4 regions of the Mesorhizobium sp. URHB0026 genome follow, and region 2 is predicted to be linked to each of the others. Evidence: riboswitches for the same ligand, from Rfam matches in the RefSeq annotation. Region 2 holds a riboswitch; each other region holds the start of a gene.
The links. Region 2 has a riboswitch for cobalamin ahead of ACVWWD_RS10110 (aromatic ring-hydroxylating oxygenase subunit alpha). Riboswitches for the same ligand answer to the same signal wherever they lie in the genome.
Positions count from the first base shown of each region.

Region 1 (3,291 bases), 1.2 Mb from region 2:
CCATATAGCCGTCATGGTGCATCTGATCGACGGCCATGATGTTCCCGACGGCCAGAACCAGATCGCCTACGCAAAAGAGATCGTGACCGAGCGTTTTGCCGAGGCCAACATCCTTTTCGTTGTCGACCAATTGGTCAAGGGCGCCATCCGCGCCATCACCGGCCTGCTCGGCGGCATCGCGGCCTTCCTGCCTATTCCTGGCCTGAGCGGACTGGTTTCCGTTCCTCAACACTGTGATTCGCCTGTCGCTGACCTATGTCGACGAGATCATTCTTGGCTACAACATCCGCATCAATTCGTCCTCGCCGTTCGAAACCGCGCGCCAAGGCGTCGTGCTCTACGCCCAGAACGGTAAGACCATGGTCAAGAACGCCGTCTGGCTGGCGGTCATCATGTGGGCCGTGTCGTTCGTGATTTTCCTGCTGATGCTCGCTCCGGCAGCCGCTATTCTTTACATCATGCCCGGGCAGCTCGCCGGCTGGGCTTTCGTGCTGGCAATCGTCTTTGCCTGGGCTTTCAAGGCGGCCTTCATCGAGCCCTTCGCCATTGCCTGCCTGATGCAGGTCTATTTCAAGACCATCGAGGGTCAGGTCCCCGATGCCGCCTGGGACGCCAGGCTGGCCGAAGCTTCGTCGAAGTTCAGGGAACTCAAGGACAAGGCGCTCTCCACTTTCGGCGGTTCGCGCTGGGGCACGGCCGGCGCGACGAGCTGATCGGCCGGGCTCGCGGGCGCACCGGCGACGGTGCCGAGGCGCGCCACTGCTGATTTGAGCGGCGCTTCGCCTTGCCCGCGAAAAGTCTCGCTCATGATCAGCTCGGGCAGCGGCAGCCGCCGGCCCCAGCCATGCGTTTCGAGGTCCGGCTTCGGTGCGAACTCGGAAACGCGGCCGACGCAGAGATAGGCGATCGGCGTCACGTGATCGGGAATCGCCAGCAGGCTTTTCAGCGCTTGCGCCTCGATGATGCTGACCCAGCCGACCCCAACGCCCTCGGCACGCGCGGCCAGCCAGAAATTCTGCACCGCGCAGACCGTGCTGTAGAGATCCATCTCCGGATTGTGCCACCGCCCCAACGGCGAGCCTTTCGAGCGCTCGCGGTCGCAGGTGATGCAGATGTTTAGCGCGCTTTCGCAAATGCCTTCGAGCTTGAGCTTGCGGTAGAGCGCCTGCCGTTCTGCCTCGATTTCAGGCAGTTCCCGTTCTCGCGCGGCCAGGAACAGGTCGCGCACCTCCGCCCGCCGCGCGGCATCGCGGATGACGATGAAGTTCCAGGGTTGCATGAAGCCGACCGATGGCGCGTGGTGGGCGGCAAGCAGCAGCCGCGCCAGCACCTCGTCGTCGATCGCCTCCGATGTAAAATGGCTGCGGACGTCGCGCCGCGTAAACATGGCACGGTAAACCGCGTCGCGCGCACTCTGGTCAAATCCATCGCCCATTTGAGCGGTCATGGCTTCCCGCATCGCTTGTCCCCTTGCGATTGCAATCGATGCCATCCGCCTGACCATGCGGATGACGATGCCTGCCAGGCCGGTCTTCTGGCTCGGGATCAACCCGCGTCCGGTGCCTTCCCGTCATCGACAGTGGCATCTACCGGCGCGGTCCCCCTCACAGCGTTGGGCACGCCACGGAGTTCAACCGTGTTCCCGATTCTCCTGCCAGGGCATTTGTAGCCAAGTGGAAACACTTGGCGTCGCGGAATGCGGCTAAAACAAACAGACCGGCAGGCACCAGGCAGTAGCGGCAGTCTTACTCCGAAGGGCCGACGACGCCAATGCCCGCAGCGACATGAATGGACGCAGGTTCGATTTTCCCCAGCGATCAAGCCGCAACGCATGGCCATCACGGCGCCGGGGCACTAGATAGGGGGCATGGCCACCCGTCTTTACACGCACCCGATCTTTCTCGAACACATCACCCCGCCCGGTCACCCCGAGCGGCCCGACCGCCTGCGCGCCATCGAGCGCGTGCTCGACGACGAAGCTTTTGCCGCGCTTGACCGCGTCGAGGCACCGCAGGGCGACGAAGCGACCATCCTCTACGCGCATCCCGCCGATTTCGTCGCGCGTGTCCGCGCCGCCATCCCCGACGAAGGCATTGCCCGCATCGACGCAGACACCACCGCCAGCCCGAAAAGCTGGCAGGCGGTGATTACGGCGATCGGTGCCGCCAATGCCGCCGTCGACGACGTCTTTGCGGGCCGCGCCGACAACGTCTTTGTCGCCGCCCGTCCGCCCGGCCACCATGCCGAAAAGACCACTGCCATGGGCTTCTGCTTCTTCAACACGGCGGCAATCGCGGCCCGCTACGCGCAGAAGAAGCACGGCGCCGAGCGCGTCGCCGTCGTCGACTGGGACGTGCATCACGGCAATGGCACGCAGGATATTTTTTGGGACGATCCCTCGGTGCTTTATTGCTCGACGCACCAGATGCCGCTTTATCCCGGCACGGGCGCGAAGAGCGAGACCGGCGCCGGCAACATCGTCAATGCGCCGCTGGCGCCTCGGACCGGCAGCGAGGTGTTTCGTGATGCGTTCCTGTCGCGCGTGCTGCCGGCACTCGACAATTTCGCGCCGGATCTGATTGTCATTTCGGCCGGCTTCGACGCGCACCATCGCGACCCGCTGGCGGAAATCAATCTGACCGAGGACGATTTCGACTGGGCGACCGGCCAGCTGATGCAGCGCGCCGCAATCCACGGCGGCAACCGGCTCGTCAGCCTGCTCGAGGGCGGCTACGATCTGCAGGGATTGGCATTTTCGGTCGCCGCCCATGTCGGGCGACTGATGAAAGGATGAATGATGACCGGTGAGATCAACGAAGACGTCAAGGCGATGAGCTTTGAACAGGCACTCGACGCACTGGAGAAGATCGTCGATGATCTGGAGCGGGGCGACGTGCCGCTCGACCAGTCTATCCGGATTTACGAGCGGGGCGAGGCGCTGAAGGTCCATTGCGACCGGCTGCTGAAGGCCGCCGAGGACAAGGTCGAGAAGATCAGGCTGTCGCGCGACGGCAAGCCGGTTGGAACCGAGCCGCTCGACGCGGACTGAGTCCGGAGCAGCCTTACCGATTTTTGGACACGATCATCATTGAGGATACAGTTCGTCCCGATTGAAACGGACAAGAGGAGATACGGAAGCGATGTGCAGAAACATCAAGACCCTGTTCAATTTTGATCCGCCGGCAACTAACGACGAAGTCCGTGACGCGGCACTGCAGTTTGTCCGCAAGCTGAGCGGCACGACGCGGCCTTCTGCCAAGAACCAGCATGCGTTCGATCATGCGGTCGAAG
Region 1 is NZ_JBSSCN010000001.1:3,238,261-3,241,551, forward strand. It holds partial or broken gene ACVWWD_RS15865 (hypothetical protein) at 1-713, shown strand, start outside; partial or broken gene bluB (5,6-dimethylbenzimidazole synthase) at 830-1,504, opposite strand; cobalamin riboswitch at 1,508-1,689, opposite strand; gene ACVWWD_RS15875 (histone deacetylase family protein) at 1,868-2,794, shown strand; gene ACVWWD_RS15880 (exodeoxyribonuclease VII small subunit) at 2,798-3,049, shown strand; gene ACVWWD_RS15885 (DUF2277 domain-containing protein) at 3,141-3,291, shown strand, end outside.
Region 1: it holds a riboswitch for cobalamin, as region 2 does, so the genes downstream of both, bluB (5,6-dimethylbenzimidazole synthase) here and ACVWWD_RS10110 (aromatic ring-hydroxylating oxygenase subunit alpha) in region 2, are expected to answer to the same signal.

Region 2 (3,291 bases):
GCCGCAGCAGAAGATTTCGCGTTCGCGGAAATCGGGCGCCAGGAGCGGCAGCCGGATGGCGTCGATGCGGCCCATATGGCCGTACCAGCCCTCGCGGCTCGACCGCTCCTCGATCATGAAGCCGAGCGACAGGCCCGGCATATGGCCGCCGAGTAGTTCGAGTTCCTTGCGAAAGATGATCTCTTCAGGGCGCCGCGCGCAATTGACGAATCCGACATCGGTCCATGGCGCGCAGTCGTTCAGCCAGCGCAGCATCGACATCATCGGCGTCACGCCCGAACCGGCCGAGATGAACAGGTATTTCGCCGCCGGGTGGCTGTGCAGCGAAAAGTCGCCGGCCGGTCCATAGGCCTTGACGTGCGAGCCGGGCGTCAGGTGATCGAACATCCAGCGTGTGCCGACGCTGCCCGCCTGCGCCTTCACCGTCACCGCGATCGAGAATGGTCGCGACGGCGATGATGACAGCGTGTAGGTGCGCATCAGCGGGCCGTCCGGTGTCGGCAATTCCAGCGTCACGAACTGGCCCGGCTTGTAGCGGAACCAGGTCTGGTTGTCCGAGCGGAAGGTGAAGGTCTTGACGTCGGGCGCCTCGTCGCTGACGCCGATCACTTCCAGCACCTGCAGCCTGTCGTTCCACGGCGCCATCTGGTCGAGATGGCGATAGAGGCCAAGATCAGTCATGGCGTTCATCCCTGCATACCTTTTCATTTTGCGCATGTCGTGATCCCAAAACGCTGCACGGTTTGGGCGAAATGCGCTAGGCGACACTGCGCAGAGCGGGCCGGCCGTCTTCGGAAAGCCGTGGGCCGATAAAGCGCGCGTACCAGTCGACGAACTGGATGACGCCGCCCTCGTGCAGCTCCGAATAGGGACCGGGCTCGTAGGCCGGCGACAGGATGCCGAAGGCGTTTTCCTCGACGATGCGGCGGTCCTGGTCGTTGGTCTCGGTCCAGACATGGGTGAGTTCGGGCAGATCGTAGTCAACGCCTTCCACCGCATCCTTGTGGACCAGCCATTTGGTCGTCACCGCTGTTTCCGTGGCGCTGACCGGCAGCACGCGGAACGTCACCGCATGATCCACGAGGATATGGTTCCAGGTTGTCGGGTAGTGATAGTGCATTAGCGTGCCGATCCGGTCGGCCGAGACGCTGTCGGACAGGTTCCTCTTCACCGCCCGCTTGCCGGTCATCGTGTAGCTCTGGGCATCGCGCAGCAGCGGCGCGCGGGTGGCGCGGTATTGTCCGGCCGGGTCGATCCGAAACTTGCTGGGCAGGCCAACAGCTTCGCACTTCGCCCAGTGGGCCAGCATCTCCGGGTCGTTGTCGGCGCCTTGCACGCCAGTCACGGTCGGCGCTTCCGGGAAGGTCTTGCACAGCTCAGGGTGGTTGCCCGCGCAATGGTAGCATTCGCGGTTGTTTTCCCAGACCAGCTTCCAGTTGCCCTTCTCGATGATCGTGCTCTCGAAGGCGATCTTGGCCTCGCTCAGCCGGTGCGGCTGGAGATAGGGCTCGATCATCGCCCGCATCGGCGCGAAGTCGGCGGGCTCCTTGGCCAGGCAGATGAAGACATAGCCGGCGACGCTTTCGCAGGCGACCGGCTTGAGCCCGAACTGGCTCTTGTCGAACCCATCGGCCATCTGGCGGGCGAACAGCAGCCGGCCGTCGAGTTCGTAGGTCCACTGGTGATAGGGACACACCAGCTTGGCGGCCATGCCCTTGTCGGTGTTGCAGACGCGGCTGCCGCGATGGCGGCAGGAATTGTGGAAGGCGTTGATCTTGCCCTGCTGATCGCGCACCAGCACGACCGGATAATCGCCGATCTGCACGGTGATGAAGCTGCCCGGCTTGGGCAACTCGCAATCATGGCCGATGAACAGCCAGTCGCGATACCAGATCAGCTCCATGTCCAGCTTGAAGTAGTCCGGGTCGGTATAGAAGGGCTGTTCCAGCGAAAGGCCCTGTCTGCGGCCGTTCAAAAGCCTCAGCATGTCGTTGCGCGCGTCCATGTCCTGTCCTCATTTTCAAGGACTGAACTGGTGGTGATGGAGGAAGGACTGGGCGCAAGCCGGCGAAAGCCGGACAACACCATCCGCCCCTTGACCGCCCACCGCGATCAGTCGAGTTCTAGCGATCTCGGGCTGGTTTCCGGGCTCTGGAGTTGTCCTGGCGGACCATCGCGACACCTTCCCAGGCTTTCGCCCAGTGGTCTCCCGTTGCGACTTGAACTCCACCACCGTTGCGGGGGCAGCGCCGGAATCTGACCGGCTTCCCAATTCTCCGCTCCGTCGTCACGCAGCGGCACCTGAGATGGCTTGATCTAATCACGACAGGGTTTGCGACATCGGCACGAAAGCGACATCGCATCCATGCGGCGCGACACGCATGCGGGATCGTCCCGGCATGATTGCCGCGGGGGGAATCGCCTCTTCTCGCCAGGCGCGCGCGGGCACCGTTTTCGACCCTCAGCCGGCCGGAAAAGGGTTAACGGTTTCGAAAAGTGACTATTAGCACAGTCTAAAATCGAACCGAACGGTTCGTTTCTGTTGACGGTGCGTGCAGGACAGTGTGAACGCCCAGCCCTCCGACACAGTTGGTGATCGGGTCGTCATCTTAGTCAACTACTTGATACCGAACAGAAAAATGAGACATGTAGAAGGCGTTGGTACAATTTCAAGTAGCAGAGTCATGGTCCACGCTGAACAACTTCGTGATTGGAAACGGCAAGGGGGCTCTCCCACATCGGGGCGGTCCGAACGACGCGATTCAATCCAAGACACGCCGCTAGACGGACGGGAAAAATACTGGAGTACAAAAATGAAAAAGATCATTCTCACTGCCGCCGCCCTTCTGGCGATTTCCGGCAGCGCCTTCGCTAGTAGCGACCATTATGGTTCGAACGCCGCGACCCCCGCGGCCACTGTCGACAGCTCCTACACCGCTTCGACCAAGAAGTCGGAGCCGGCTGCCCAGACGCCTGTGACGGGCGCCGACCACAACCTCTTCGGCAACAATTAATAATCATCTCCGGCACGCGGCGGGTGAACCTGCCGCGCCGGTGGACCCTACAATTCAGGAGTATTAAAATGAACAAGATCCTCTTTGCTGCCGCCGCCGTTCTGGCTCTCTCAGGCAGCGCTTTCGCCGGCAGCGACAACTATGGCTCCAACGGCGCCAACCAGGCTGCTGCTGCCTCCACCGACAATCCAAACACCGCGTCGATCGGCAAGTCGGCTCCGGCCACCTCGGCGCCTGTCCAGCAGGGCAGCGACCGCAACCTCTTCGGCCATTAATG
Region 2 is NZ_JBSSCN010000001.1:1,991,378-1,994,668, forward strand. It holds gene ACVWWD_RS10105 (hybrid-cluster NAD(P)-dependent oxidoreductase) at 1-681, opposite strand, end outside; gene ACVWWD_RS10110 (aromatic ring-hydroxylating oxygenase subunit alpha) at 758-2,005, opposite strand; cobalamin riboswitch at 2,119-2,320, opposite strand; gene ACVWWD_RS10115 (DUF680 domain-containing protein) at 2,814-3,014, shown strand; gene ACVWWD_RS10120 (DUF680 domain-containing protein) at 3,083-3,289, shown strand.

Region 3 (3,291 bases), 2.9 Mb from region 2:
GGGCGTATCCTGTCCGGCCAGGCCTGCCAGCTTGTGCACCAGCGCGCTCATATTGGCCGGGCCGCCCTCGCGGAAATAGCCGAGCAGGCCGTCCAGTTCGGCACGCGGCAGCGTCGAGGCTTCGACCAGCCTGAGATCCTCGTCGTGGCTTTCGCCGGGAAGCAGCGCCAGTTTGATGCCGCGTTCGCGGGCAATCACCGCCAGTTGGTCGCAGCCATAGCGCCACCACTCGTAGCCGCCGAGGATGCGCACCAGGATGATTTTGGCGTGGCGGGCGACGCTGTCGATCCAGAGGTCGACGGACATGGGATGGCGCAGGTCGCGCAGTGCGGCCAGCCGCATCGAGGGCAGGCGACCGGCATCCGCCTTCCACGCCGCAGCCAGTCCGGCGAGATCGCTGTCGGTGAAGGATAGGGCCACGATGTCCGCCGGCGCCTGCCTGAGATCGACAGGCTCGGCGAGGTCGTCGAGCGAGGCGGAGGTCGTGGTGAGGATGTGCATCCCGGCGCGGCCTGGAAATCAGCCGGCGAGGATACGTTCGATCGCAGGACGGTTCAGCCCCTTGAGGCCGATGACGACAAGGCGCGATCGGCGGTCGTCCCCGGCGGTCCAGGCACGGTCGTAGTAATGATTGACCCGCGGGCCGACGGCCTGCAGCAGGAGCCGCATCGGCTTGCCGCCGACCTCGACGAAGCCTTTCACGCGCAGCACGTTTTCCTGTTCGGCGGCGGCGGCGACGCGCTTTGCCAACTCGTCGGGATTGGCGATCGAGGGAATGTCGACGATGAACGTGTCGAAGTCGTCATGCTCGTGATCGAATGCGCCGTCATGGTGGGACTTGCGGTTCTCGATGTCGTCCTCGACGGCGAGACCGAGCCCGAGCAGCACCGAGGGATCGACCTTGCCATGGGACGTCGGCACGATCTTCACGGCGCGGACGGAGTGTTCGTTGACGATGGCCTTGGCGCGAGCCGAGCCGGCGGCGTCCATCAGGTCGCTCTTCGACAGGATGATCAGGTCGGCGCAGGCGATCTGATCCTCGAACACTTCCTCGACCGGATCGTCATGGTCGAGGCTCTCGTCCTGCGCGCGCTGCGCCTGCAGGGCGTCCATGTCGTTGGCGACGCGGCCTTCCGCCAGTGCGGGGCCGTCGACCACGGCGATGACGCCATCGACGGTCACGCGGCTCTTCACCGTCGGCCACTGGAAGGCTTGGACCAGAGGCTTGGGCAGAGCGAGGCCCGAGGTTTCGATCAGGATATGGTCGACCTTCGGCGTCAGCGACAGGATCTTGTCGAGGGCCGGCACGAAATCGTCGGCCACGGTGCAGCAGATGCAGCCATTGGCCAGTTCGACGATGTTTTCCTCTGGGCAGGTGTCGATGCCGCAGCCCTTGAGGATCTCGCCGTCGATGCCGATGTCGCCGAACTCGTTGACGATGATGGCAATCCGCTTGCCGCCCGCGTTTTCCAGGAGATGGCGGACCAGCGTCGTCTTGCCGGCGCCGAGGAAGCCGGTGACGACGGTGCAGGGAACGCGAGACAGAGATGTTGTCATGATCAGTCTTTCAGCATGTCGAGGGGTGGAATGCGGGCAACGAGGCCGCGCTTGAGGCTATCGGGCCTGCCCCGCCAGGGAATGAGGCCGTCGCTCGAGGTGGCGAAGAGTTTCGCGCCGGTTACTAGATCGGCGCCGCTGGTCGTGGTCAGATCGCCGAACACATAGCTCCAGCAGCCGTCGCGCAGGATCGCGGCGCTAAGCCGGCGCTTGCAATTGCCGAGGCATTCGACCGTGCGGACGCGAATCTTCTCGGCCAAGGCGGCTTGGCGCGTATCTTCAGCCAAAAGTTCGCCGGCCCGGGGATGGGCGTCGGAGCCGGTCTCGTCGCGACAGGAAGCGCAGACAATGACCGTGATGCCGGCCAGGGAATCATCCCCGCCGGACGAAATGTCGGTTGTTTCAGCCGAAAAGCTGCTGTCGCGATCCAAATCAGGCTCCTTGCCCGGAAAACCCGCCAGGCGATCGGATTATTGCATTCCAGACGGCAGGTCTCCTGGCTCGCGGGTCATCGCCTTGGTAGCCGCCTTCCCGGGACAATCCCAGTGGCTTTCGGCCTTGGCTCTTCGCTCACAGTTGCGGGGACAGCCGCGGATTTGGGATTTTCAATCCCGCACCGCATTCCCTCTTGGCTCCTCCCTTTGCCGAGAGGAGACCGTCTGAATGGGATTTAGGCTCTTGCAGGCAGCGGTGTCAACGCGAGCTTACGACACCGCGATGTCGGACAGCGCCGGGCCGAGATCGCCGACAGGGGTTATTTCCATGCGCTCAAGGCCAAGCCAGCCCTGCATCTGCCTCAATTCCTCGAAGAGCTGGGCGGCGGTTTCGGGCGGTGCGTCGGGCTCGGCGTAGGCGGCATGGACGCGCAGGACACTGGCCGGCCGGTCGGCCTTGAGGTCGATGCGCGCCACAATCCTGTCGCCGAGCAGGAAAGGCAGGACATAGTAGCCATATTGCCGCTTGTCGGCCGGCGTGTAGATTTCGATGCGGTAATGGAAGTCGAACAGCCGCTCTGAGCGCGAGCGCTCGAAGACGACCGGATCGAACGGCGCCAGCAGGGCGCGGGCCTCGATCTTGCGCGGCATACGGGCGTCCTTGTGAAGGTAAGCCGGCTTGTCCCAGCCCTCGACACGGACCGGCAGCAAGTCGCCGAGTTCGACCAGTTCCTCCAGCCGGCCTTTCATGTCGGCCGGCGAGAGTCGAAAATAGTCGCGCAGGTCGCCTGAAGTCGCCACGCCATGGGCACGGGCGGAAATGCGCAGCAATTCGCGATGCGCGTCCTCAGGCGTCGGTACCGGCAGATCGAGGATCGGCTGCGGCAGCACGCGCTCCGGGAGGTCGTAGAAGCGCTCGAAGCCGCGTCGGTGCGCGGTGGTAATGCGCCCGGCCCAGAACAGCCACTCGAAGGCGTGCTTGGCGTGGCTCCAACCCCACCAGCCGCCGGAGCCTTTCTGGCCTTCGAGCGCCGAAGCGGCGATCGGCCCGCGCGCGACGACCTCGCGGTGGATCTCTTCTATATAGGCGGCGTGCTCGCGGCCCCATTTGGCCAGTCCCAGATACATTTCATCGCCTTGCTCGGCGCGCTGCATGCGCCAGCGCATCAGCGGGTAGGTCTCGACCGGCAGGAACGAGGCTTCATGCGCCCAATATTCGAAGACGGTGCGCTTGCGCGTCACGGCGGCGTTGTCGAGCAAAGCGAGGGGATAGGGGCCGAGACGCGAATAGAGCGGCATG
Region 3 is NZ_JBSSCN010000001.1:4,939,529-4,942,819, reverse strand. It holds gene cobN (cobaltochelatase subunit CobN) at 1-501, opposite strand, end outside; gene cobW (cobalamin biosynthesis protein CobW) at 520-1,557, opposite strand; gene ACVWWD_RS24340 (DUF1636 family protein) at 1,560-1,988, opposite strand; cobalamin riboswitch at 2,027-2,232, opposite strand; gene ACVWWD_RS24335 (winged helix-turn-helix domain-containing protein) at 2,262-3,291, opposite strand, start outside.
Region 3: it holds a riboswitch for cobalamin, as region 2 does, so the genes downstream of both, ACVWWD_RS24340 (DUF1636 family protein) here and ACVWWD_RS10110 (aromatic ring-hydroxylating oxygenase subunit alpha) in region 2, are expected to answer to the same signal.

Region 4 (3,291 bases), 2.9 Mb from region 2:
GGTTGACCTCGCAGATCGCCGCGTCCTCCTCCAGCACCTGTGTGCCGAAGGCAACGATGTTGTCGATGTCGGTCTCGGCGAGCGCCTCGGGCGCGAACAGCCATTCTGCGGTCAATTCGGTCTGTTCGGGACCGAGCGGCGTAAGCCGCACAGTCCTGACATAGTCGACATGGCCGACGATGAACATCGACGGCAGGCTGGTGGCATAGGTCTGACCGGCGCTGCGCTCCGCCGGCGTCAAGCTCGGGAAGACCGGCCCGTGCGTCTGCCCATCACGCGACCATGTCTCAGCCCCGGCGCGCAGGCCGCCTGAAAATTCCGGCGCGTCATTGTCGGCGTGGCGGAGCCATTCGGGATCGTCATGCCGGCTCATCAGGCCGCGGCCATAGATCGGCACCAGCCGCGACAGGTCCTTGTGGACGCCCGGGCAGTGCAGGCACTCGTTGAAGTTTTCCCAAAAAATCTTCCAGTTACAGTTCATCACCTTGTGCAGCACATGGCCCGATACCAGCGTTTCCAGCGGCCAGTTGCCGAGATCGCCGGAGGCTGGGTCGAAGGAGGATTGCGCCGAGCCGGCGGCATCTTCCGCAAGATTGACGAAGACGAAGCCCCGCCACACCCGAGAGCGCGACGCGATAAAGCGGATGATCGGCCTTGTCGAAACCGTCAGGCAGCGATTTCGACGGCACGCGCACCAGATCGCCACGCAGCGAATAGGACCAGGCATGATACGGGCAGGTGATCAGCCGCGCCTTCAGCCGGCCCTCGCTTTCCTGGCAAAGCTGCGAGCCGCGATGCCGGCACGTGTTGTGGAAGGCACGCAACTCGCCGGTGTCGTCGCGCAGCACGAGGATTTCCTGCGTACCAACGCGGAAGGTGCGGAACGCCAAAGGCTGGGCAAGATCGGCCTCGCGGCAGACGAGCAGCCAGTCCCTGTACCAGATGGCGTCGAGATCGCGCTTATAGTTGTCCTGGTCCCAATAGGCCGATGAGGGCAGCGTCGGCTCGGTTCGAGTCAGGCCGTTATAGGGCTCGCGCTCGCTGGCATTGGGCTGCATGGCTGGCTTCCCGTGAGGGTGCCAGCCGACACCCGGCCATGAAGTTTGTCAATCGGGACGGGGTGAGGCAGCTTCGCCGATACGACGCTCCTGCGCTGGCGGCTGTCGGAATTTGGTTTGCCGGGCGCGGCGAATTTCCTTATAGTCGCCGATGTCGTCGGTTCCTTTTTGGAGCCAAGAGGGAATGCGGTGCGGGGAGGAATTCCTGCCCAATGCCGTGGCTGCCCCCGCAACTGTGTGCGGTAGTCCTCTCCATATGCCACTGAAGATTTTTCTTCGGGAAGGTGGGGAAGGGCGCTTATCCGCGAGCCAGGAGACCTGCCGGCGACAGGAAACTGACTTCGATGCCCTCGGGTGGAGGGCGAAAGGACAAGACATGACTACCGCTTCCGTCTCCCTCGGCGCCTCCGTCTCCTCGCAGTCCCGTTTCATGCAGCTCGCGCTCGCGGCGCTGCTCGGCATCTTCGTCGTCGGCTTTGTCGGCTTCTCGCATATAGATGCGGTCCACAATGCTGCCCACGACTATCGCCACTCGATGGCGTTTCCCTGCCACTAACGAGGATCCGACATCATGAATCTGTTTCGCAACGTCGTGTTCGTCGCGGCGATCGCGGGGCTTGTGGCCGGTGTCGTTCTCGCCTGCATGCAGGCCTATGCCACCGTGCCGCTGATCCTCAAGGCCGAAGTCTACGAAAAGGCCGGCGGCGGCCACCACCATGATCACGCGGCCGCACCAGCGGCGACCAATGACGCGATGAGCACGGTGGCGCCCGCTGGGAATGCCACGAGCTCTGCCGCGCCCGCGGGCACCGATGCCATGGCACCGGCGGAGGAAGACGAAGGCTGGGCGCCGGCCGACGGTTTCGAGCGTTTCGCCTTTAGCGTGGTTGCCAATATCGTCACCGGCATCGGCTTCGCGCTGGTCCTGGTCGCGGTTTCCGAGTTCTTCGGTGGCGTCGGCAACTGGCGCCAGGGCGTGTTCTGGGGCTTGGCCGGCTTTGCCGTGTTCACACTGGCACCGGGCCTCGGACTGCAGCCGGAACTGCCGGCAATGCCGGCGGCCGATCTTCTGCCGCGCCAGATCTGGTGGACGGCAACGGCGGCCGCGACCGCGATCGGCCTAGGCCTGATCGTGTTTCGCAGATCGTTGCCATTGACCATCCTCGCCGTCTTGCTGATCGTCGCGCCGCATGTCGTCGGCGCGCCGCAGCCCGACAGTTTCGAGACGCCGATCCCGGAAGGCCTGCACCATCAGTTCGTGGTGGCGGTGACGGTGACCAATCTGGTCTTCTGGCTGGTGCTGGGCGCGATCGTGGGCGTGGTGCGCCGGCGCTTCACCGCCACGGCGACCAGCATGCGCGACAGTTTTGCCTGATCGCGGCAGGCTGACCTTCATCATCGGTGGTGCGCGCTCCGGCAAGAGCGCGCACGCCGAAACCCTGGTGACGGCATTGGCCTCGCCATGGGCCTATATCGCCACGGCGCAAGCTTATGACAACGAGATGCGCGAGCGCATCGCGCTGCACCGCTGGCGGCGCGGTGAGGGCTGGTCGACCATCGATGCGCCACTCGACCTCGCCGAAGCGCTGGAGGCGTCGCCGGACGGTCAGCCGGTGCTTGTCGACTGTCTGACGCTGTGGCTGACCAATCACATGCTGGCCGATCACGACGTCGATGCCGCGTGCCGACGGCTGGCGGACGTGCTGTCTCGGCCGCGCGGACCGTGGTTCGTGGTGACGAACGAGGTCGGGCAGGGCATCGTGCCCGACAACGCGTTGGCGCGCCGGTTTCGCGATGACGCCGGCCGACTTAACCAGCGGGTCGCGGCAGTGGCCGACACGGTGCTGCTCATGGTGGCGGGGCTCCCGCTCAAGGTGAAGTGAAATGACCGACGACAAGGATGAAGAACGCCATCGCGCCAAGATGGCCAAGCGCAAGGCGGTGCAGGACGCCGAGGTTGCGGGCAAGACGATCGAGAAGGGATTGCTGATCGTCAACACCGGTCCCGGCAAGGGCAAGACCACGGCCGCCTTCGGTCTCGCGCTGCGCATGCTCGGCTACGGCAAGCGCGTCGGCGTCGTTCAGTTCATCAAGGGCAAATGGCACACCGGCGAGAAGGACGCCTTTGCCGCCTTTGGCGACCGCGTCGTCTGGCATGCAATGGGCGAGGGTTTCACCTGGGAGACCCAGGACCTGAAGCGCGACATCGCGGCCGCCGAGGCCGCCTGGGCCA
Region 4 is NZ_JBSSCN010000001.1:4,893,298-4,896,588, reverse strand. It holds gene ACVWWD_RS24125 (SRPBCC family protein) at 1-481, opposite strand, end outside; gene ACVWWD_RS24120 (aromatic ring-hydroxylating oxygenase subunit alpha) at 471-1,058, opposite strand; cobalamin riboswitch at 1,200-1,398, shown strand; gene ACVWWD_RS24115 (CbtB domain-containing protein) at 1,435-1,614, shown strand; gene ACVWWD_RS24110 (CbtA family protein) at 1,630-2,433, shown strand; gene cobU (bifunctional adenosylcobinamide kinase/adenosylcobinamide-phosphate guanylyltransferase) at 2,426-2,941, shown strand; gene cobO (cob(I)yrinic acid a,c-diamide adenosyltransferase) at 2,943-3,291, shown strand, end outside.
Region 4: it holds a riboswitch for cobalamin, as region 2 does, so the genes downstream of both, ACVWWD_RS24115 (CbtB domain-containing protein) here and ACVWWD_RS10110 (aromatic ring-hydroxylating oxygenase subunit alpha) in region 2, are expected to answer to the same signal.